One region of the Peribacillus sp. JNUCC41 genome, then DNA from elsewhere that is predicted to be linked to it. Evidence: a T-box and tRNA genes for the amino acid it is inferred to sense, from the RefSeq annotation. Region 1 holds a T-box; the other holds one or more tRNA genes.

Region 1 (10,449 bases):
CTGCATTTTTCATCACTTCCAGATCACGCTCTATTTTTATTGCAGGGCTTAATGACTGAATTCCAAAAATGCCTTTCAACCGCTCAATGACAGGCTTATGGTCCGCACCGTTCAGGAGAACGTACATCCGCTCCCTGTTGGCAGTGAGCACTACACCTTCTATATCTTTTAAACTCCAGCGGATATGTGCCTTCATTTTGTCTACAAAGCCTTTGCGGTTTCTTTTTTTCGTGGAGATTTCTCCATAACGGATAATTATATGATCAAATTTCATTTTGCAACCCTCATTATTTTTTCTAAATTAGCGACTATTTTCTGTATCGCCGCCAGAACTTGCTTTGCTTCTTCCATTTCATTTCCATAGGTAGTACTGATCCGGATGACGCTTTCGGAACGGGCTGTATTATGGAACATTGCATCCACCGTTTTGCTTACCGTCCTTTTTTTCGAAGAACAGGCACTGGTCGTCGAAACATATATTCCTTCCGATTCAAGTGCATGCAGCAATACCTCGGATTTAAGCCCCGGAACGGAAAAATTCACAATATGGGGTGCACCCTCTTCAGGACTGTTAACCATTACCCCGTCCATTTCCTTCAAGCCTTTATATAAATATGTTTTGATTTGCTGCAGCTTATCAAGATACAGCAATTGATTGTTCATGCTAATACGCAAAGCCTTCGATAGGGCGACGATTCCTGCAACATTTTCAGTGCCGCTCCTGATTTTCGTTTCTTGATTGCCACCATGGAAAAGCGGATCGACCCGAACGCCTTCACGAACATAAAGGATGCCCGTCCCCTTCAAGCCGTGAACCTTATGGCCGGAAATTGTACATAAATCCACATTGGCTTCGCGCAATGATAACGAAACTTTGCCTGTTCCCTGTACATTATCGACATGAAAGAGCACGTTTGGGTATTGTTTTAACAATTTGCCAATTTCAGCAATCGGCTGTATCGAGCCAACTTCATTATTAACATGCATGACGGAAACCAAAATGGTATCTTCCCTCAATGCTTCCTTAAGATCCGTTACATCAATTTGCCCACATTCGTTAACGGGAAGATATGTGATCTCATAGCCCATTTTCGTCAATGATTGGCATGCATCTTCAACAGAAGGATGTTCAATCGCAGTCGTGATTATGTGTTTGCCGCGATTTCCCTGAGATTGGGCGGCCCCTTTGATGGCAAGATTATTTCCTTCCGTCCCCCCGGAAGTGAAATATATTTCCGAACTCTTCACCTTTAGTAAATCAGCGACCTGCTTTCTTGCAGCGGAAAGCAGTTTTTCGGATTGCACCCCAAGTCCATGAAGCGAAGAGGGATTCCCGAAATAGTCCGAAGTAACCTTCATGAATGATTCGATTACTTCGGGATATGGTTTTGTTGTTGCACTATTATCAAAATAAATCATGGGTTCACCTTCCATGTTTTTGTATCTATGATGGTCACTCTACTGAATATAAGTTTGAATGTTGCTGTTGCAACTTCTAATATTAACATAATTGAATTTGAAAGAGAATGTAAAACACTGGTCCACTGAAATGATAGGAGACCTGCTTTTTTTAGTCCCGCAGAACGATTTAACTTCCTGCCTAGTCTATTGCAGCGTCCTGTAAAAGAAAAAACCCGCCATGGCGGGTTTTTTAGGAAAGGACTTCTTCTATGTTCGTCCCGATTTTTCGTAAACTGCCTGGGTCGACCTTTTCTATGGCCGTGGCTGCCGTTTCCAAGGCGGCTTGATATTCGTAGCTTCGGAATTTGGCCTCGGCCTCCCTAAGGCTCTCGGCTACCATATCGTGACTGCTGCGATAGCGATTTCCGAATTGGATCACCTTTTCGGCCAAATACATATGTTCAATCAATTCATTGGCTTTTTCGTGGACCTTATTCACCTGTTGAACCGCCTTTTCCAAGTAAATATAAACAGCGGCCATGTCAAGCGGCTTTTCTTCAAGTTTCCCCTGAACATCGTCCATGCTTTCTTTGGCGTCCTGAAGCACCACTTTATATTCTTCTGGAAGACCTGGAATATTGCTTTTTGCAATTAAACGTCCAGTATCGACCATTTTGCGCTTCAATTCGGCCAATGCATCCCTGGCATCCATTTCATCTTTTCGCAAAGCCTGTAATTTAAGGGTAAAGTCTTTCTGATTTTCCTGCAATTCCTTCAGCTGTTCCGACAGTCCCTGCATCTCTTCGCTGATAAGGGAGCTTGCCATCACATTATCCTCCATTTTCAAGACAAGCAATTGATGGCGTTTCGAAATCTGGGCAATCTGCTTTTCCATTTTCCGTTGTGCATCAAGCTCATTTTCCGTCAAATGATAGGTGTGTTGAACATGTATGGTTTCAACTTTAAGTTTATCGTTTTCATATTCAAGGTCACTTAACGTTTTTCTGAGAACTTCATCATTTTTCAAGATATACTGTTTTGAAAGTACTTCTTTTTCCAAAAGGTCATAAAGAACCTCGATGCTTTCGCGCATTTCTTTAATGCCTTTTTCCACGGCTTCCGTTTCGGCATTGTCCAATTGTGTTTTATAAAGTTCCAGTTCTTCCTCAAGCCGTGATATTTCCTGCTCGAATTGGATATGGCTCAACAGATACCCTTGTCCTGACATCTCCTCATAACCATCCTTCAATTCCTGAAGCTGGGAATGCAGCTCTGATTGGCTATCCAACAATAATTTTGGGAGCATTTCCATTTTAACTGACAGAACCGCCAATTTTTCCTTAATGGATAGAACTAGCTCCCTCGCATTCAAATAATTGCCGTTCACGGTCTCTTCTTCATACTTCTGGAGGATTTGCAATACTTCATCCAAGGAATTTTCCAGCTTATCAGCCGCTTTCCCATAATTATGCCTGTGCGCAAGCAGGGATTTCTTCAATTGACGGTAGGATTCTTTGATATCCTCAATTTCCAATCGATTCTTTTCCTCACTGCCTACGAGTTCATTCAGTTCATATAAGATCTTTTTGATCATTTCCTCGATTTCATTCAGCTTGACTGTAATTTTGCGCTGTACCTCTTTTGATCGGCTGAAACGGTATTTATCGACGAATTCCTCGGCATCGAATAAAAGCTCTTCGACTTCGGGCATATGATCCGTAATGATGGCGTCCCATTCAATTCGCCAGTTTTCGAACATTTCCTCTGTTTCACCTGTCATGTTCAATTGTTTGACTTTAGAAAGCTCTTCCAGCACGGGGCGGTGCGTGATGCTTATTTTCCAGGATTCCAGTCGATCGATTTCTTTAAAATATCTCTTTTTGAAAAAATAACCCCAAATGATGAAAATCAAAATTAATACAATTACCCCAATTATGTAATCCATGGTAAGCCCCCTGTTCTAGTCCTTACAGTCTTGCTCGTTTATATATCAATTTTATAAATGTTAAATTTAATGCTTTTATGATACCATGTTAGCAATAATTTTTGACGAGAAAAATGATTTTTTTGTAGAAAATTGCTACAAATACCTGTTTTTTGGGAGGGAAGAACCATGAAAGCTGACGGTCATGTGCACACTCCGTTTTGTCCACACGGCTCTACGGATAAATTCGATGAATATATTACGCGGGGAATCGAGCTAGGATTAAAGGAAATCACATTTACGGAACATGCTCCATTGCCAAGGAATTTTCAAGATCCTACGCCTGAAAAAGACAGCGGCATGGACGCTGCCCTGCTCCTGGATTACTTTCAAGAGCTCCGCGTACTGAAAGAACGCTATAAAGACAAAATCCTGATCAAAACAGGCCTGGAGGTTGACTTTATAGAGGGGTATGAAAATGAAACAAAAGCATTCCTCGACGAAATCGGTGAATTCCTTGATGATAGTATACTTTCCGTCCACTTCATCAAGCATCAAAACAGTTGGCATTGCATCGATTTCAGCGATGATGGGTTTAGTGAGATTGCCAATGAACTAGGTTCAGTGGAATCGGTTTATACCAAATATTACGATACACTGGAAAAATCAATAGAAGCTGATTTAGGCATATATAAACCAAAACGGATCGGGCACATTACGCTTGTCCATAAATTCCAGCATCGATATCCGCCGGCATCAAGTTTTGACGAGCGGGTTTACAAGGTTCTCGATATGATCAAGGATCAAAGGTATGAACTGGATTATAATGGAGCCGGGCTTGTAAAGCCGCTATGCGGTGAGCCCTATCCCCCTGAACGATTTGCAAAACGTGCTTTAGATCTCGGCATTCCGCTTATTTACGGTTCCGATGCCCATCAGGCTAAAGATTTGGGTCAGGGCCATCAGGCACTGATTGCAGGGTATAAAGGATAACTCATGTATACACTTCAGGCCGGCCGGCTAACAGTGGCTGGAAGTCTTCGGCATTGAAAAGGGTATCTTGCAGAAAACGTCCGACTTCATTGGCATAAATATTCGTGTAATAGGCTTCCTGCGGGAAGACGTGAAGCACCTCCATCGCATAATGGGTATGCAGGACAGGGGCCGTCAATAAACCCTTCAACTGCAGCATATACATGGGAACGGATACTTGCTGGAAACTCCTGCTCTTGATTCCTTGTTCCAAAATATATTGAAAATAAGACTTTTCCTTAGTAAAATAAGTCGAATGAATTTCGCGGTTTAAATTGGAATCTAGTGAAGATTCCCCATATATGAACCGTGCAGCAAGGAAGTTTTCCCTCTGGAAAGCGAGAATATCCTTTACAAGATTCATCAAGCAATGTTGCGGGCCTTTAAGTTCGAGCAATGTCATGTTCTTCTCAAGGACCAGGATATACTCTTCTAAATAGGAAATGAAGCAGAATTCCAGCAACCCCTGTTTATTCTTGAAATAGTAGGCAATATTTGCAGCGTTCACTTTCGCTTTATTTGCAATATCCCGTATGGATGTAGCATGATAGCCTTTTAAATGAAATAAATGCAATGCAGCTTCCACAATGGCTTGTTTCGTTGGCGTCTGGCGATTCATTCAGGCAATCCCTCGCTTTCTTTGAGACAAGTCTTGTGGACTACTTCTTCACGGAAGAGCCTGAATCCTTTAGTAATTTCTCGACAATTTCCCAACAATAAAGCATCATGATTAGATAGTGCTGTAAAAATATGCGGAAGACAGGTGAACGCTTTTGTTTAATGTCGAAATGTATCAAGGAAAAAAAGAAAAAAACTATGAACTGGTCCAAAAACAACTACTTGCCTTAATCGAAGATGAAACGAACCGGATAGCAAATTTAAGCAATGCGGCAGCTTTACTTAATCTGTTTCTCGATGAGATTAACTGGGTAGGTTTTTATTTATATGAAGAAGGCCAATTAATTCTAGGACCCTTTCAAGGTCTTCCAGCCTGTGTCCGCATTCCAATGGGCAAGGGCGTATGCGGGACTTCAGCTGCAACTGAAACAACCCTGCGTGTAGAGGATGTCCATCAATTCCCTGGACATATCGCCTGCGATGCGGCATCAAGATCTGAAATTGTCATACCGCTCATGAAGGATGGCAAATTGCTCGGTGTCCTCGATATCGACAGCCCGATAACGGACCGTTTCGATGAAATGGATCAGCATGGACTGGAGAAGTTCGCTGAAATCCTTTCCAATCATCTATAAAGTAAAAGGGAGCGGCAAACCTTGCCTGCTCCCTTTTCCATTACTTGTACATGTACCCGTTCCTTCCTGAATTCAGCGACCATTTTGACATTTTCAGCAAAGAAACAGGATTGAACCACCCATGGCATAGGCACCCAAGAAATGTCTCAAACCATCCATAATTTTTGGATTCATTACCTCATTACGCTTACAATGGAAAAAACCTCTCTATAAAATTGCATTTTTTTAATATATTGTCTTTCCTCCTGTGATTCTCTTTATCCATTCCTTAATTAATCACAACTGTCCTTGACTCATTGAGCAGAATATTATACAATACTCCTTGTGTAAAATATTGCAGCCTATGTGACAGCCTTTATGTTCTCATTTTGTTCCTCAATACAGAGGTGTATCTCGTAACTCTCTGCTGCTAGGGCGAAGGTACATGAAAACAAAATGGTCATGATCGTACATTCACACGGTTTTTATTTTACCAAAATAAAAACATTTAAAGGAGGAGTCATCCTATGGCTCGTTATACTGGCCCAAGCTGGAAACTATCCCGTCGTTTAGGAATTTCCCTAACAGGTACTGGTAAAGAATTAGAAAAACGCCCTTATGCTCCAGGACAACATGGTCCTAACCAACGCAGAAAAATTTCTGAATACGGAATGCAACTGCAAGAGAAACAAAAACTTCGTCACATGTACGGAATCACTGAACGTCAATTCCGTTCAATGTTCGACCGTGCTGGCAAACTTAAAGGTGTTCATGGTGAAAACTTCATGATTCTTCTTGAATCACGTCTTGACAACCTAGTTTACCGTCTTGGTTTAGCTCGTACACGTCGTCAAGCACGTCAACTTGTTAACCACGGTCACATCACTGTAGACGGAGGCCGCGTAGACATTCCATCTTACAAAGTGACTCTTGGACAAACAATCGCAGTTCGTGAAAAATCACGCAACTTCTCAATCATCAAAGAATCAGTTGAAGCAACTAACTTCGTTCCTGATTTCCTTACTTTCGATGCTGAGAAATTAGAAGGTACTTTCACTCGTTTACCAGAACGTTCTGAATTGCCTGCTGAAATTAACGAAGCTCTTATCGTTGAGTTCTACTCTCGTTAATAACTTCAAAAAAGCCCATCCTTGGATGGGTTTTTTTTTGCACCTAAACACCTTTGCATGAACAAAGCCCGGCTGGGATTCAGCCGGGCTTTGAATAATCATTTCACTAATGTGTATTTCTTCTTGCCGCGACGAACGAGGATGAACTCCCCTTCAATCTTGGCAGCTTCCGTCACTACATATTGCAGATCAGTCACTTTCTCCCCATTTATGGAGATTGCCCCATTCTGAATATCCTCACGGGCTTGACGCTTGGATGGCGAAATTTTCGCTTCAACGATTAAATCTACCAAACCGATATCTTCTTTGCTTTCACGTTCGAAGCTAGGGACATCTTTAAAGCCCAATTTGATTTCCGCTGCACTTAAATTCTTCACCTCGCCGCTGAATAGGGCGGCAGAGATTTTGATTGCTTGGTCTAGAGCTTCCTGACCATGAATCAAACGTGTCATTTCTTCTCCTAATGCTTTTTGCGCTTTACGCAAATGCGGTTCGGTCTGTACAGATTGCTCTAACTCTTCAATCGCCTCACGAGATAGGAATGTGAAGAATTTCAGGTATTTCACAACATCAGCATCGGCTGTATTGATCCAGAATTGGTAAAATTCATACGGAGTCGTCTTTTCCGGGTCAAGCCAAATCGCTCCGCCTTCCGTTTTACCGAATTTCGTTCCATCCGCTTTCGTTACGAGCGGGATCGTCATACCGAATGCTTTAGCATTCTCATCATTGGATTTCCTGATCATTTCAAGACCGGTCGTAATGTTGCCCCATTGATCACTGCCGCCAATTTGCAATTTACAGTTGAAATTGCTGTATAAATGACCGAAGTCAATTCCTTGTAAGATCGTGTACGCAAATTCAGTAAAGGAAATCCCCGTATCCAAGCGGGAAGCAACCGTATCTTTTGCCAGCATGTAGTTAATGCCGATGTATTTCCCGTAATCACGCAAGAATGTAACCATATCGATTTTACCTATCCAGTCATAGTTATTGACCATGACCGCACCATTATCACCGTCGAATTCAAAGATGTGGGATAGCTGCCCTTTTATGCAGTCTGCATTATAAAGCACTTTTTCCAGTGTTTGCAGCTGGCGTTCCTCTTTTTTACCGCTTGGATCACCGATAAGTCCAGTCGCACCGCCTACTAGCACAAGTGGACGATGACCGTGCTGCTGGAAACGGCGCAATGTCAAGAATGGCAATAGATGTCCGATGTGCATACTATCCGCAGTTGGATCGACACCACAGTATAAAGAAATCTTTTCTTTTTCTAAAAGGTCCTTAAAACCCTCTTCATCCGTTTGTTGATAAATAATCCCTCTCCACTCGAGGTCTTTAAGCAATTCCATTAAATATTCCTCCTCCATCTTAGAAAAAAACCGCAAAAAACACACAAAAACGCCCCTTCATAAATATGAAGGGACGAATGAATTCGCGGTACCACCCAACTTGAGGACATAATATGCCCTCCGCTCAAGACGAATAACGGTCGTCAACCGTTTCCTGCTACTAATCATTTCACAGCAAATGCTCCAGGAAGTAATTCATCATACCATTTGTACCGATTTCCACTAACCACCGGCTCTCTGAAACAGGGATAGTCTGACTACTGGGTCCTATCATCGCAATCATTTCATCATTTTATTGTTGTTAATAAACTTTTATCATACATAAGAATCCTTGTCAACATCACCCTTACGGATTATAGAAAAATAAGAAAGATGCCCTTTCCCCTACCTGTTATATGCTATAATATATGTGATTTCAGGGGGTATGATACGATGAATAATAATCAAAAAGATAGATTTCAAACAGTCTGGAAGCAGCTGACCCGTTTTTTTCAAAATGAAAAAACACAAAAGAACGCGCGGGTTACATACCAAGTCATTTGGAATTTAACGCTGATCCTCATTATTGTCGGGATCCTAGGATTCTCATTCGCCGGCGGCGTCGGAGCCGGCTATTTCGCTGCCCTCGTCAATGATGAGCCGGTACGCTCAAAGGAAGATTTAAAAAAGGACATCTACAATTATGAAGAGACCTCTGAGGTATACTTTGCGGATAACGTATACTTGGGCAAGCTTAAGAGTGACCTTGAGCGTGAAGAAGTGTCCATCGATAAAGTTTCCGAGTATCTTAAAAATGCAGTCATCGCTACAGAAGATGAGTATTTTTATGAACATGACGGGGTTGTCCCGAAAGCCATCCTGCGTGCCATTTACCAGGAATTTACCAATGCGTCCGTCCAATCGGGAGGAAGCACTTTAACACAGCAGCTCATTAAAAACCAGGTACTGACCAACGAAGTATCATTTGACCGGAAAGCAAAAGAAATCCTGCTTGCACTCCGTGTCGAAAAGTTCTTTGAAAAAGAAGAGATTTTGGAAACCTATTTAAACGTCTCCACTCTGGGACGAAATTCTTCCGGTCGTAACATCGCAGGTGTCGAGTCCGCTGCTGAAGGTATTTTCGGCGTGGAGGCCAAAGATCTGACACTGCCCCAATCTGCCTTTATTGCTGGATTGCCGCAAAGCCCTTTTGGCTATACTCCCTATACTCAGCAAGGGAAACTTAAAGATAATCAAGAACCCGGCATTAACCGGATGAAAACGGTTTTAAAACGGATGTATAGTAATGGATACATAACAAAAGAGCAATATGATAAAGCAATCGCATACGACATAACAAAAGACTTTATCGGTAAAAAGGCGTTGCCATCTGAGAAATATCCATGGCTCACCTATGAAATCGAAAAACGCTCCATCGAAATCCTTTCTGTCAGTCTGGCAAAAGAAGATGGATATGAAGAGAAAGATTTAAAGAATGATGATTTAAAAGATCAATATGTAGCACTTGCCGATCGTAAGCTACGTCAAAACGGCTATCAGATTTATACGACGGTCAATAAAAAGGTATATGATAAAATGCAGGAAGTTACGAAAAACTATCCAAATTTCGGATACGATAAAGCGGGTGAGCCCGTTGAAGCCGGGGCTATTCTAATCGAAAATAAAACAGGAAAAATCATCAGTTTCGTAGGTGGCCGTGATTTCAAGCGGGAGCAGACGAATCATGCGACCACATCACTGCGATCAAATGGATCAACGATGAAGCCTTTGCTCGTATATGGTCCTGGCATTGAGTTAGGAAAAATCTCACCTGGAAGCGTATCGGCCAACGTACCCATTTCCATTCCAGCAGGCAGCAAAGCGTGGCGTCCAGGAAACTATGGCGGCGGAAGCTATACGGGAGTAACAACAGCCCGGGAGGCATTGAAGAATTCCTATAATATCCCGGCAGCGCTCTTTTACAAGAAAATAATCAACCTAAGCCCCGCTTCCTATTTGGAGAAGATGGGATTCTCCACCGTGACGAAAGGGGATTACTCCAATCTTGCCATGTCATTAGGTGCCATGGACGAAGGTGTGACCGTTGAAGAAAATGTCAATGCATTTGGCACATTTGCCAATTCAGGGGAGTTCATCGATGCTTATATGATCGATAAGATCGTATCGAAGGATGGCAAGGTCATCTATGAACATAAAGTGAAACCAGTGGAAGTATTCTCTCCTCAAGCCGCTTACCTGACGCTTGATATGATGCGTGATGTCGTAAACAGCGGGACGGCCGCTTCGGTCAGGAACCGACTTGCTTTCTCAAGTGATTGGGCAGGTAAGACCGGAACTTCACAAAACTATTGGGACGCTTGGTTCGTCGCAACCAA
Region 2 (10,449 bases), 1.6 Mb from region 1:
ATACGATTACCGACCGGTATTTCTCGGGCAATTTCATTATTTCCACTTGAATGGTTTCCTGTAGTTCTAAAGATTCAACCTCTTCCTCGGGTTTCGCCATATCCGATGCAATTTGGGAATACATATTCAATCCCTCTGTTCCTGCCACCTCTGCATCTAAATAGTAATCCGGTTTTTTCTTGCGAAGCCGGTCAATGCAAAGATTGGTCGCAATCCGGTATAACCATGTAGAAAATTTCATTTGTATATTGAAACTTCGAATATTCACGTAGGCCCTTACAAAGGCCTCTTGTGCCAAATCTTCTGCTTCTTGCCTGTTTCCGAGCATCCTGAAACATATTTGGAACACTTTGTCCTTGTATATTTCGACAATTTCTCCAAATGCATTATGGTCTCCCTTTAATACTTGATTAATTCTCTCTTTAATGAGTGCATCCATTTTCCGGTATTACCCCCGCTCATGCGGCTATACGATTACTACGAATCGTAAGCTAAAAGGTTTCAAAAATTTAATACATTAATTTTAACAAAGTTTTACATTTTATGTTTAAGAAAAAAAAAACAGGGCTATATAGTAAGAAATTGTAAAATCTAAGGGAGTGTTTCTCTATATGACTGCAGAACAAATTTTAGTCCATATTGAACAATACAGACAGAAAATGATGTTTTTGGCTTCCCGTTCTTCGATGGTGGATAATGAAGTTGTTGAAGTTAGCAGTAAACTGGATTCTTTAATCATCCAATACATCCATTTAACTAAAAATGGAGATCTCAATAACAGAAGTGCCCTCAAGTGAATATGGATTTACGATTGCAACCAATTATCTATAGATATGTTCCTGTTACATACGCCCTAGTAAATAAACCTACGTCTTCTAGCATATAAAAAACAGTAACCCATTACAAGCCGGTTACTGTTTCTTTTATTTTTTCGGTTATAATAATTTTTCTCCAAATAGCGAACCCATTAGGGCCACGGCAACGATCGCCGTCTTATTCCGCTCATCTAAAATTGGATTCACTTCAACGAATTCAGCTGATGTAATCAAGTTGGATTCCGCAAGCAATTCCATGGCCAAATGACTTTCCCGATAACTTATACCACCAATCACCGGTGTCCCCACTCCGGGTGCATCTGTAGGGTCAACTCCATCCAAATCCAATGACAGGTGGACGCCATCCGTTCTTTCCCTTAAATAATCAATGCATTCCTCCATCACCCGTGTCATTCCCATGCGGTCGATCTCATGCATCGTGTATACTTTAATCCCTTTCTCACGGATAAGTTCTTTTTCGCCTTCATCCAATGACCTTGCTCCAATTATTACGATGTTTTCCGGTTTCACTTTTGGAGCAAAACCATGGATATTGATTAGGTCCGGATGTCCAAGCCCAATACTGACAGCTAGGGGCATACCGTGTATATTCCCTGATGGTGAAGTATCCTCCGTATTTAGATCCCCATGTGCGTCGTACCAAATCACACCCACATTTTCATAGTGCTTTGCGACTCCTGCCAGTGTACCTATAGCTATGGAATGGTCTCCTCCCAATACAAGCGGAAAGGAACCCCCTTCTATTATTTCATCAACTTTTGTTGCTAACAGGGAGTTACCCTTCGCTACAAGCTGTAGGTTTTTTAGATTTGTCCCAGGCTCATCTGCGTTTTCAGGACGCCCTACAATGATATCTCCTAAATCCTCCACTTCTATATTCAACTTTTCAAGACGCTCGATAATCTCTGCGCAGCGAATGGCACTAGGTCCCATATCCACCCCACGCCTTGCTTGACCAAGGTCCATAGGCAGTCCGATGACGGAAATTTTCTGAATAGACATACAATTCCCCCTTTCCATCATTTTATATCGTATATGCCGGTTGGTTCAACTCGACATTCCCATGTATAAAGATGCACGTTCCTATCATATATGTTATTTGTGAAATAAGATCTTTCTGGGGATTAGCTTACCCAAACATGTCTTAAACAAAAAAAAGTCTTAAACCACTTTTGGCTTAAGACGTAAGTTTTGGTGTATGTAGTTGATGGTGGAGCCTAGCGGGATCGAACCGCTGACCTCCTGCGTGCAAGGCAGGCGCTCTCCCAGCTGAGCTAAGGCCCCTTTAAGGGATTTAAAATTTATTAAGCGGAAGACGGGATTCGAACCCGCGACCCCAACCTTGGCAAGGTTGTATTCTACCACTGAACTACTTCCGCAAATGGCTGGGCTAGAAGGGATCGAACCTTCGCATGACGGAATCAAAATCCGTTGCCTTACCGCTTGGCTATAGCCCAATATATGATATGCAATGTTTAATATTCAACAAAATAAAAAGGTGGTAATCATATACTTCCCCAATACAGAGAATATATAACTAATCCACAGGATTTTATTAAAATGGTGGAGGGGGGCAGATTCGAACTGCCGAACCCGAAGGAGCGGATTTACAGTCCGCCGCGTTTAGCCACTTCGCTACCCCTCCGCAATATATGGTTGTAAGTGGTGCCGGCAAGAGGACTTGAACCCCCAACCTACTGATTACAAGTCAGTTGCTCTACCAGTTGAGCTACACCGGCAAGTAAAGAATGAAATGGTGGAGGATGACGGGATCGAACCGCCGACCCTCTGCTTGTAAGGCAGATGCTCTCCCAGCTGAGCTAATCCTCCGGATTTAAAATGGTGACCCGTACGGGATTCGAACCCGTGTTACCGCCGTGAAAGGGCGGTGTCTTAACCGCTTGACCAACGGGCCGATCTGTTTTGCGTTCATAGATAGATTGGGAAGCTCCCAAGCGGATTCGAACCGCTGACCTCTTCCTTACCATGGAAGTGCTCTACCTACTGAGCTATGGAAGCATATGGCTCCGCAGGTAGGACTCGAACCTACGACCGTTCGGTTAACAGCCGAATGCTCTACCACTGAGCTACTGCGGAATAATATAATGTTTCCTAAAACCCATTTAAAGATTTAAATGAATAGCCTGGCAACGTCCTACTCTCACAGGGGGAAACCCCCAACTACCATCGGCGCTGAAGAACTTAACTTCCGTGTTCGGAATGGGAACGGGTGTGACCTCTTCGCCATCATTGCCAGACTATATTCATTTTTTGAAGAATTTTCATTCCTTCAAAACTAGATAATAAGAAGGTATTTCATTTTTTTAAAGCGTTGGTTAAGTCCTCGATCTATTAGTATCAGTCAGCTCCACATGTCGCCACGCTTCCACCTCTGACCTATCAACCTGATCATCTTTCAGGGATCTTACTAGCTTGCGCCATGGGAAATCTCATCTTGAGGGGGGCTTCATGCTTAGATGCTTTCAGCACTTATCCCGTCCGCACGTAGCTACCCAGCTATGCCTTTGGCAAGACAACTGGTACACCAGCGGTGCGTCCATCCCGGTCCTCTCGTACTAAGGACAGCTCCTCTCAAATTTCCTGCGCCCGCGACGGATAGGGACCGAACTGTCTCACGACGTTCTGAACCCAGCTCGCGTACCGCTTTAATGGGCGAACAGCCCAACCCTTGGGACCGACTACAGCCCCAGGATGCGATGAGCCGACATCGAGGTGCCAAACCTCCCCGTCGATGTGGACTCTTGGGGGAGATAAGCCTGTTATCCCCGGGGTAGCTTTTATCCGTTGAGCGATGGCCCTTCCATGCGGAACCACCGGATCACTAAGCCCGACTTTCGTCCCTGCTCGACTTGTAGGTCTCGCAGTCAAGCTCCCTTGTGCCTTTACACTCTACGAATGATTTCCAACCATTCTGAGGGAACCTTTGGGCGCCTCCGTTACTCTTTAGGAGGCGACCGCCCCAGTCAAACTGCCCACCTGACACTGTCTCCCACCCCGATAAGGGGCGCGGGTTAGAATTTCAATACAGCCAGGGTAGTATCCCACCAACGCCTCCACCGAAGCTAGCGCTCCGGCTTCTCAGGCTCCTACCTATCCTGTACAAGCTGTACCAAAATTCAATATCAGGCTGCAGTAAAGCTCCACGGGGTCTTTCCGTCCTGTCGCGGGTAACCTGCATCTTCACAGGTACTATAATTTCACCGAGTCTCTCGTTGAGACAGTGCCCAGATCGTTACACCTTTCGTGCGGGTCGGAACTTACCCGACAAGGAATTTCGCTACCTTAGGACCGTTATAGTTACGGCCGCCGTTTACTGGGGCTTCGGTTCAAAGCTTCGCTTGCGCTAACCTCTCCCCTTAACCTTCCAGCACCGGGCAGGTGTCAGCCCCTATACTTCGCCTTGCGGCTTCGCAGAGACCTGTGTTTTTGCTAAACAGTCGCCTGGGCCTATTCACTGCGGCTTTTCTGGGCTATTCACCCTAAAAAGCACCCCTTCTCCCGAAGTTACGGGGTCATTTTGCCGAGTTCCTTAACGAGAGTTCTCTCGCACACCTTAGGATTCTCTCCTCGCCTACCTGTGTCGGTTTGCGGTACGGGCACCTTACATCTCACTAGAGGCTTTTCTTGGCAGCGTGGAATCAGGAACTTCGGTACTATATTTCCCTCGCCATCACAGCTCCGCCTTAATGGAAACGGGATTTGCCTCGTTTCCGGCCTAACTGCTTGGACGCGCATATCCAACAGCGCGCTTACCCTATCCTTCTGCGTCCCCCCATCGTTCAAACGATGTATAGGTGGTACAGGAATATCAACCTGTTGTCCATCGCCTACGCCTTTCGGCCTCGGCTTAGGTCCCGACTAACCCTGAGCGGACGAGCCTTCCTCAGGAAACCTTAGGCATTCGGTGGAAGGGATTCTCACCCTTCTTTCGCTACTCATACCGGCATTCTCACTTCTAAGCGCTCCACCAGTCCTTCCGGTCTGACTTCAACGCCCTTAGAACGCTCTCCTACCACTGACACCCAATGGTGTCAATCCACAGCTTCGGTGATACGTTTAGCCCCGGTACATTTTCGGCGCGGAGTCACTCGACCAGTGAGCTATTACGCACTCTTTAAATGGTGGCTGCTTCTAAGCCAACATCCTGGTTGTCTAAGCAACTCCACATCCTTTTCCACTTAACGTATACTTTGGGACCTTAGCTGGTGGTCTGGGCTGTTTCCCTTTCGACTACGGATCTTATCACTCGCAGTCTGACTCCCAAGAATAAGTATTTGGCATTCGGAGTTTGACTGAATTCGGTAACCCGTTGGGGGCCCCTAGTCCAATCAGTGCTCTACCTCCAATACTCTCATCTTGAGGCTAGCCCTAAAGCTATTTCGGAGAGAACCAGCTATCTCCAGGTTCGATTGGAATTTCTCCGCTACCCACACCTCATCCCCGCACTTTTCAACGTGCGTGGGTTCGGGCCTCCATTCAGTGTTACCTGAACTTCACCCTGGACATGGGTAGATCACCTGGTTTCGGGTCTACGACCTCATACTCATTCGCCCTATTCAGACTCGCTTTCGCTGCGGCTCCGTCTTATCAACTTAACCTCGCATGAAATCGTAACTCGCCGGTTCATTCTACAAAAGGCACGCCATTACCCATTAACGGGCTTTGACTACTTGTAGGCACACGGTTTCAGGATCTATTTCACTCCCCTTCCGGGGTGCTTTTCACCTTTCCCTCACGGTACTGGTTCACTATCGGTCACTAGGGAGTATTTAGCCTTGGGAGATGGTCCTCCCTGCTTCCGACGGGATTTCTCGTGTCCCGCCGTACTCAGGATCCACTCAGGAGGGAACGAAGTTTCAACTACAGGGTTTTTACCTTCTTCGACGGACCTTTCCAGGTCGCTTCATTTACCCCGTTCCTTTGTAACTCCATGTTGAGTGTCCTACAACCCCAAGAGGCAAGCCTCTTGGTTTGGGCTAATTCCGTTTCGCTCGCCGCTACTCAGGAAATCGCGTTTGCTTTCTCTTCCTCCGGGTACTTAGATGTTTCAGTTCCCCGGGTCTGCCTTCAGTACCCTATGTATTCAGGTAAAGATACTGTTCCATTACGAACAGTGGGTTTCCCCATTCGGAAATCTCCGGATCAAAGCTTACTTACAGCTCCCCGAAGCATATCGGTGTTAGTCCCGTCCTTCATCGGCTCCTAGTGCCAAGGCATCCACCGTGCGCCCTTTCTAACTTAACCGTTAAAAAAGATCTTACAGATGCTTTGAAAAAAATTAATTGCCTTCTATCTATTATCTAGTTTTCAAGGAACAATGCAGAAAGAATGACATCACATCGTGATGCTTGTCTTTCCTATTTGAATGAATTACTCATTCAAAACTGAACAAAACAAAAGCGCTCTCGTAATTATCCTTAGAAAGGAGGTGATCCAGCCGCACCTTCCGATACGGCTACCTTGTTACGACTTCACCCCAATCATCTGTCCCACCTTAGGCGGCTGGCTCCATAAAGGTTACCTCACCGACTTCGGGTGTTACAAACTCTCGTGGTGTGACGGGCGGTGTGTACAAGGCCCGGGAACGTATTCACCGCGGCATGCTGATCCGCGATTACTAGCGATTCCGGCTTCATGCAGGCGAGTTGCAGCCTGCAATCCGAACTGAGAATGGCTTTATGGGATTCGCTTACCTTCGCAGGTTTGCAGCCCTTTGTACCATCCATTGTAGCACGTGTGTAGCCCAGGTCATAAGGGGCATGATGATTTGACGTCATCCCCACCTTCCTCCGGTTTGTCACCGGCAGTCACCTTAGAGTGCCCAACTGAATGCTGGCAACTAAGATCAAGGGTTGCGCTCGTTGCGGGACTTAACCCAACATCTCACGACACGAGCTGACGACAACCATGCACCACCTGTCACTCTGTCCCCCGAAGGGGAAAGCCCTATCTCTAGGGTTGTCAGAGGATGTCAAGACCTGGTAAGGTTCTTCGCGTTGCTTCGAATTAAACCACATGCTCCACCGCTTGTGCGGGCCCCCGTCAATTCCTTTGAGTTTCAGCCTTGCGGCCGTACTCCCCAGGCGGAGTGCTTAATGCGTTAGCTGCAGCACTAAAGGGCGGAAACCCTCTAACACTTAGCACTCATCGTTTACGGCGTGGACTACCAGGGTATCTAATCCTGTTTGCTCCCCACGCTTTCGCGCCTCAGTGTCAGTTACAGACCAGAAAGTCGCCTTCGCCACTGGTGTTCCTCCAAATCTCTACGCATTTCACCGCTACACTTGGAATTCCACTTTCCTCTTCTGCACTCAAGTTCCCCAGTTTCCAATGACCCTCCACGGTTGAGCCGTGGGCTTTCACATCAGACTTAAGGAACCACCTGCGCGCGCTTTACGCCCAATAATTCCGGACAACGCTTGCCACCTACGTATTACCGCGGCTGCTGGCACGTAGTTAGCCGTGGCTTTCTGGTTAGGTACCGTCAAGGTACCAGCAGTTACTCTGGTACTTGTTCTTCCCTAACAACAGAACTTTACGACCCGAAGGCCTTCTTCGTTCACGCGGCGTTGCTCCGTCAGACTTTCGTCCATTGCGGAAGATTCCCTACTGCTGCCTCCCGTAGGAGTCTGGGCCGTGTCTCAGTCCCAGTGTGGCCGATCACCCTCTCAGGTCGGCTACGCATCGTCGCCTTGGTGAGCCATTACCTCACCAACTAGCTAATGCGCCGCGGGCCCATCTATAAGTGACAGCGTAAACCGTCTTTCCATCTTCTCTCATGCGAGAAAAGAACGTATCCGGTATTAGCTCCGGTTTCCCGAAGTTATCCCAGTCTTATAGGCAGGTTGCCCACGTGTTACTCACCCGTCCGCCGCTAATCTCAGGGAGCAAGCTCCCGTCGATTCGCTCGACTTGCATGTATTAGGCACGCCGCCAGCGTTCGTCCTGAGCCAGGATCAAACTCTCCGAAGAAATGTTTGACTTGCTCATTTGCTTTTTTAATAGTGTGTGCTCACTTAAAATTTAACGTTGGCGCTTTGTTTTGTTCAGTTTTCAAAGAGCAATTTGTTTGTCGCATCTCTTAGCGACTTTAATATCTTAACACCTTATCACCACTTCGTCAATAACTTTTTAAAAAAAGTTTTTTTCATTCTTTTTCAAAAGCTATTACGTAGCAGCAACTTTTATAATATACCAGCGTACAAACCAATAGTCAATAGATTTTTTGAATATAATTCGCATTTAAATATCATGACTGGTTCCGCTTGGATAAATTCGTTTTTCCCCTCATATACATCAGGCATTCCTCCTCGGTGCTCACCCTTTTAAACAGCTTGAAAAGAATATTATATTTCTCGTTTATTGCCCTTTTGACTAAGTGATCGATTCTGTCATCTTGCAAATCGAATAGTATTTCATCCATCTCTCTTTTTAAAAGGTACTCCAATTCCATCTTTTCTTTGTCATTAATCAATAAACCGAGCATGGTTCACACCTCCATCAGACAGCTTTCCCCATTCCCGTCAATTTTATGAATTTCCAACGGATTTTTTTGCATAACAATAATCCTCGCGCATAAATTTGAAGACAAGAGTACTTTGGACAAGGGGATGGATTAATGAAATTTTTCATGGTGCTTCAGGCCAAGAACATTAAATATTATTCGTTAATTTTGCTTACGGCACTTTTTACCGCTTGGTTTCTTTTTGTACAAAACATTCTTCATGCCCCCGTTTTTTCTACAGAGGATGGGCCGAAGGCGGTTTATAAAGGGGAAAAGAATGTTGCGATCACGTTCAATATTGGCTGGGGTGATGAGAAAGCCGCCCCAATAATAGAGACATTAAAAAGAGAAAAAATTAAATCCGCCACTTTTTTCCTCGCGGGATCTTGGGCTGAACGTCATCCGGATATTGTAGCTGAAATTGCGAAAGAAGGATATGAAATCGGCATGCTTGGTTACGATTATAAAGATTATTCCGAAATGGAAGATCAAGAAATCATCCGGGATATTTCTAAAGCCCAGGAGGCATTTAAAAAACTTAATATAAAGAACATAGAACTTTTACGTGCTCCCACCGGCCACTTTGATAAACGCCTCTTAAAGATTAGCGAGAATTTCGGATATACCGTTGTCCATTGGAGCATCGATTCTAAGGATTGGACCAATCCAGGTGTGGATCGGATCGTTCAGAACATCACCAAGGCCCAAAAGGGAGATATCATCTTATTACATGCTTCAGACTCCGCAAAACAAACGAATAAGGCTTTACCGGAGTTACTAAGTGAACTTCGATCAAAAAATTTAAACTTCGTTAACGTTTCAGAGATGATTTCCAATTCATCGGCAAGCAGTGAGGAAATCCGCTGACTGAAAAAACTGCGTACTAATGGTCTCCAGAACCTTTAGTACGCAGTTTTTATGTTTTAATTTCCTTATGTATGGACCACTTGCAAATAGGTTAGCTGCCTTTCCCTAGTTCACCGGCTTTCATCTTTCCTTTTGCCGGAGTTTTCTTACTCCCTCTTTTACTGGCCAATTCCCTTTGTGAACGCTGAATCAATTTGCTCAGAACCAATAATTGATAAGCATTGCAGGCTAACAACGGAAACAGCATGAAGTAAAACCAACTTTCATCATTGGCACTTAGGACAGGTATCCACTCCAAAACCGTGACCACGACCATGAAAAATAAGGCGGGGATGAACGACTGTTTATTCGATTGTTTCATTTTGAAATATGCTGTAATAAGCCCTGCGGCCAATACAACCAATGCTAACACGATGTAGGAACTGATCCCCTCGCCTGAACCAAAGCTGAGATATCGCAGGTAAACAAGATCGAATACAACAAAAAGAATGAGTACAAGTTGAACGGCATTCCATAAGGAAGCGCTTTTAAATATCCCCAGACCAAAACGATGTATCGTTAAATAGGCAAAAAAGCCGGCTTGGCTTATGACACTGAAAATTAATCCAACACCGAATAACCAAATAAAAGTTGATATGATGGCACTGACTTCAAAAGAAGAAAAATAAGGCTTAAACTCACTCCACCGAGCCAAGAACCCTACAACTCCGCCCGTTACACCACCTATAAGCAATGTTGTTAAAAACAATTTAACTAAGTTACGGCTGTTCATTGTTTTCCTCCATACATTTCTATTTCATTTCCTTAATTGTACCAACCAAATTTGGAAAAATCCACTTATTCCACCAAGGAATAATATCGCCGATTGGAACCATATTAACAGTAAGAAGGATGAAAGGGGCCCTGCGTATGAGAGGTGGAGTTGCTTTGCTTTTCATGTCATTCTTGCTCGTTTGTTCCGGTTGTGCCCAAAATGGAGCAGGCGCAGAAAAAATGGAGTATGAAGAGACAAAGAAAATGATTGTCGATATCTTGAAGACAGATGATGGAAAAAAAGCCATCCAGGATATCATTACTGATGATAAAACGAAAGCTGAACTTATTATGGATTCGGAAGACATTAAGAAATCCATTGAAGATATGGTCACTTCAGATAAAGGGAAGGAATTTTGGAAAAAAACATTTAATGACCCGGAATTTGCTTCCGCTTATGCTAAAGCA

The links. A T-box is a leader RNA that pairs with one kind of tRNA and senses whether it is charged. The one in region 1 lies ahead of tyrS (tyrosine--tRNA ligase), so its partner is inferred to be a tRNA-Tyr.
Region 2: it encodes a tRNA-Tyr, which carries the amino acid that the T-box ahead of tyrS (tyrosine--tRNA ligase) is inferred to sense. The anticodon was not compared.

What each region holds. Positions count from the first base shown of each region.
Region 1 is NZ_CP062163.1:329,353-339,801, forward strand. Features, by position in the region: gene thiI (tRNA uracil 4-sulfurtransferase ThiI) at 1-274, opposite strand, end outside; gene JNUCC41_RS01605 (cysteine desulfurase family protein) at 271-1,419, opposite strand; gene ezrA (septation ring formation regulator EzrA) at 1,652-3,346, opposite strand; gene hisJ (histidinol-phosphatase HisJ) at 3,515-4,318, shown strand; gene refZ (forespore capture DNA-binding protein RefZ) at 4,320-4,976, opposite strand; gene JNUCC41_RS01625 (GAF domain-containing protein) at 5,131-5,610, shown strand; gene rpsD (30S ribosomal protein S4) at 6,117-6,719, shown strand; gene tyrS (tyrosine--tRNA ligase) at 6,818-8,074, opposite strand; T-box leader at 8,141-8,357, opposite strand; gene JNUCC41_RS01640 (transglycosylase domain-containing protein) at 8,507-10,449, shown strand, end outside.
Region 2 is NZ_CP062163.1:1,975,890-1,986,338, reverse strand. Features, by position in the region: gene sigW (RNA polymerase sigma factor SigW) at 1-439, opposite strand, end outside; gene JNUCC41_RS09950 (aspartyl-phosphate phosphatase Spo0E family protein) at 612-797, shown strand; gene rocF (arginase) at 936-1,838, opposite strand; tRNA gene JNUCC41_RS09940 (tRNA-Ala) at 2,045-2,120, opposite strand; tRNA gene JNUCC41_RS09935 (tRNA-Gly) at 2,144-2,215, opposite strand; tRNA gene JNUCC41_RS09930 (tRNA-Gln) at 2,219-2,293, opposite strand; tRNA gene JNUCC41_RS09925 (tRNA-Tyr) at 2,398-2,481, opposite strand; tRNA gene JNUCC41_RS09920 (tRNA-Thr) at 2,500-2,575, opposite strand; tRNA gene JNUCC41_RS09915 (tRNA-Val) at 2,591-2,666, opposite strand; tRNA gene JNUCC41_RS09910 (tRNA-Glu) at 2,677-2,751, opposite strand; tRNA gene JNUCC41_RS09905 (tRNA-Thr) at 2,783-2,855, opposite strand; tRNA gene JNUCC41_RS09900 (tRNA-Asn) at 2,859-2,933, opposite strand; rRNA gene rrf (5S ribosomal RNA) at 2,979-3,094, opposite strand; rRNA gene JNUCC41_RS09890 (23S ribosomal RNA) at 3,169-6,101, opposite strand; rRNA gene JNUCC41_RS09885 (16S ribosomal RNA) at 6,279-7,829, opposite strand; gene JNUCC41_RS09880 (hypothetical protein) at 8,107-8,343, opposite strand; gene pdaB (polysaccharide deacetylase family sporulation protein PdaB) at 8,476-9,228, shown strand; gene JNUCC41_RS09870 (KinB-signaling pathway activation protein) at 9,320-10,000, opposite strand; gene gerD (spore germination lipoprotein GerD) at 10,138-10,449, shown strand, end outside.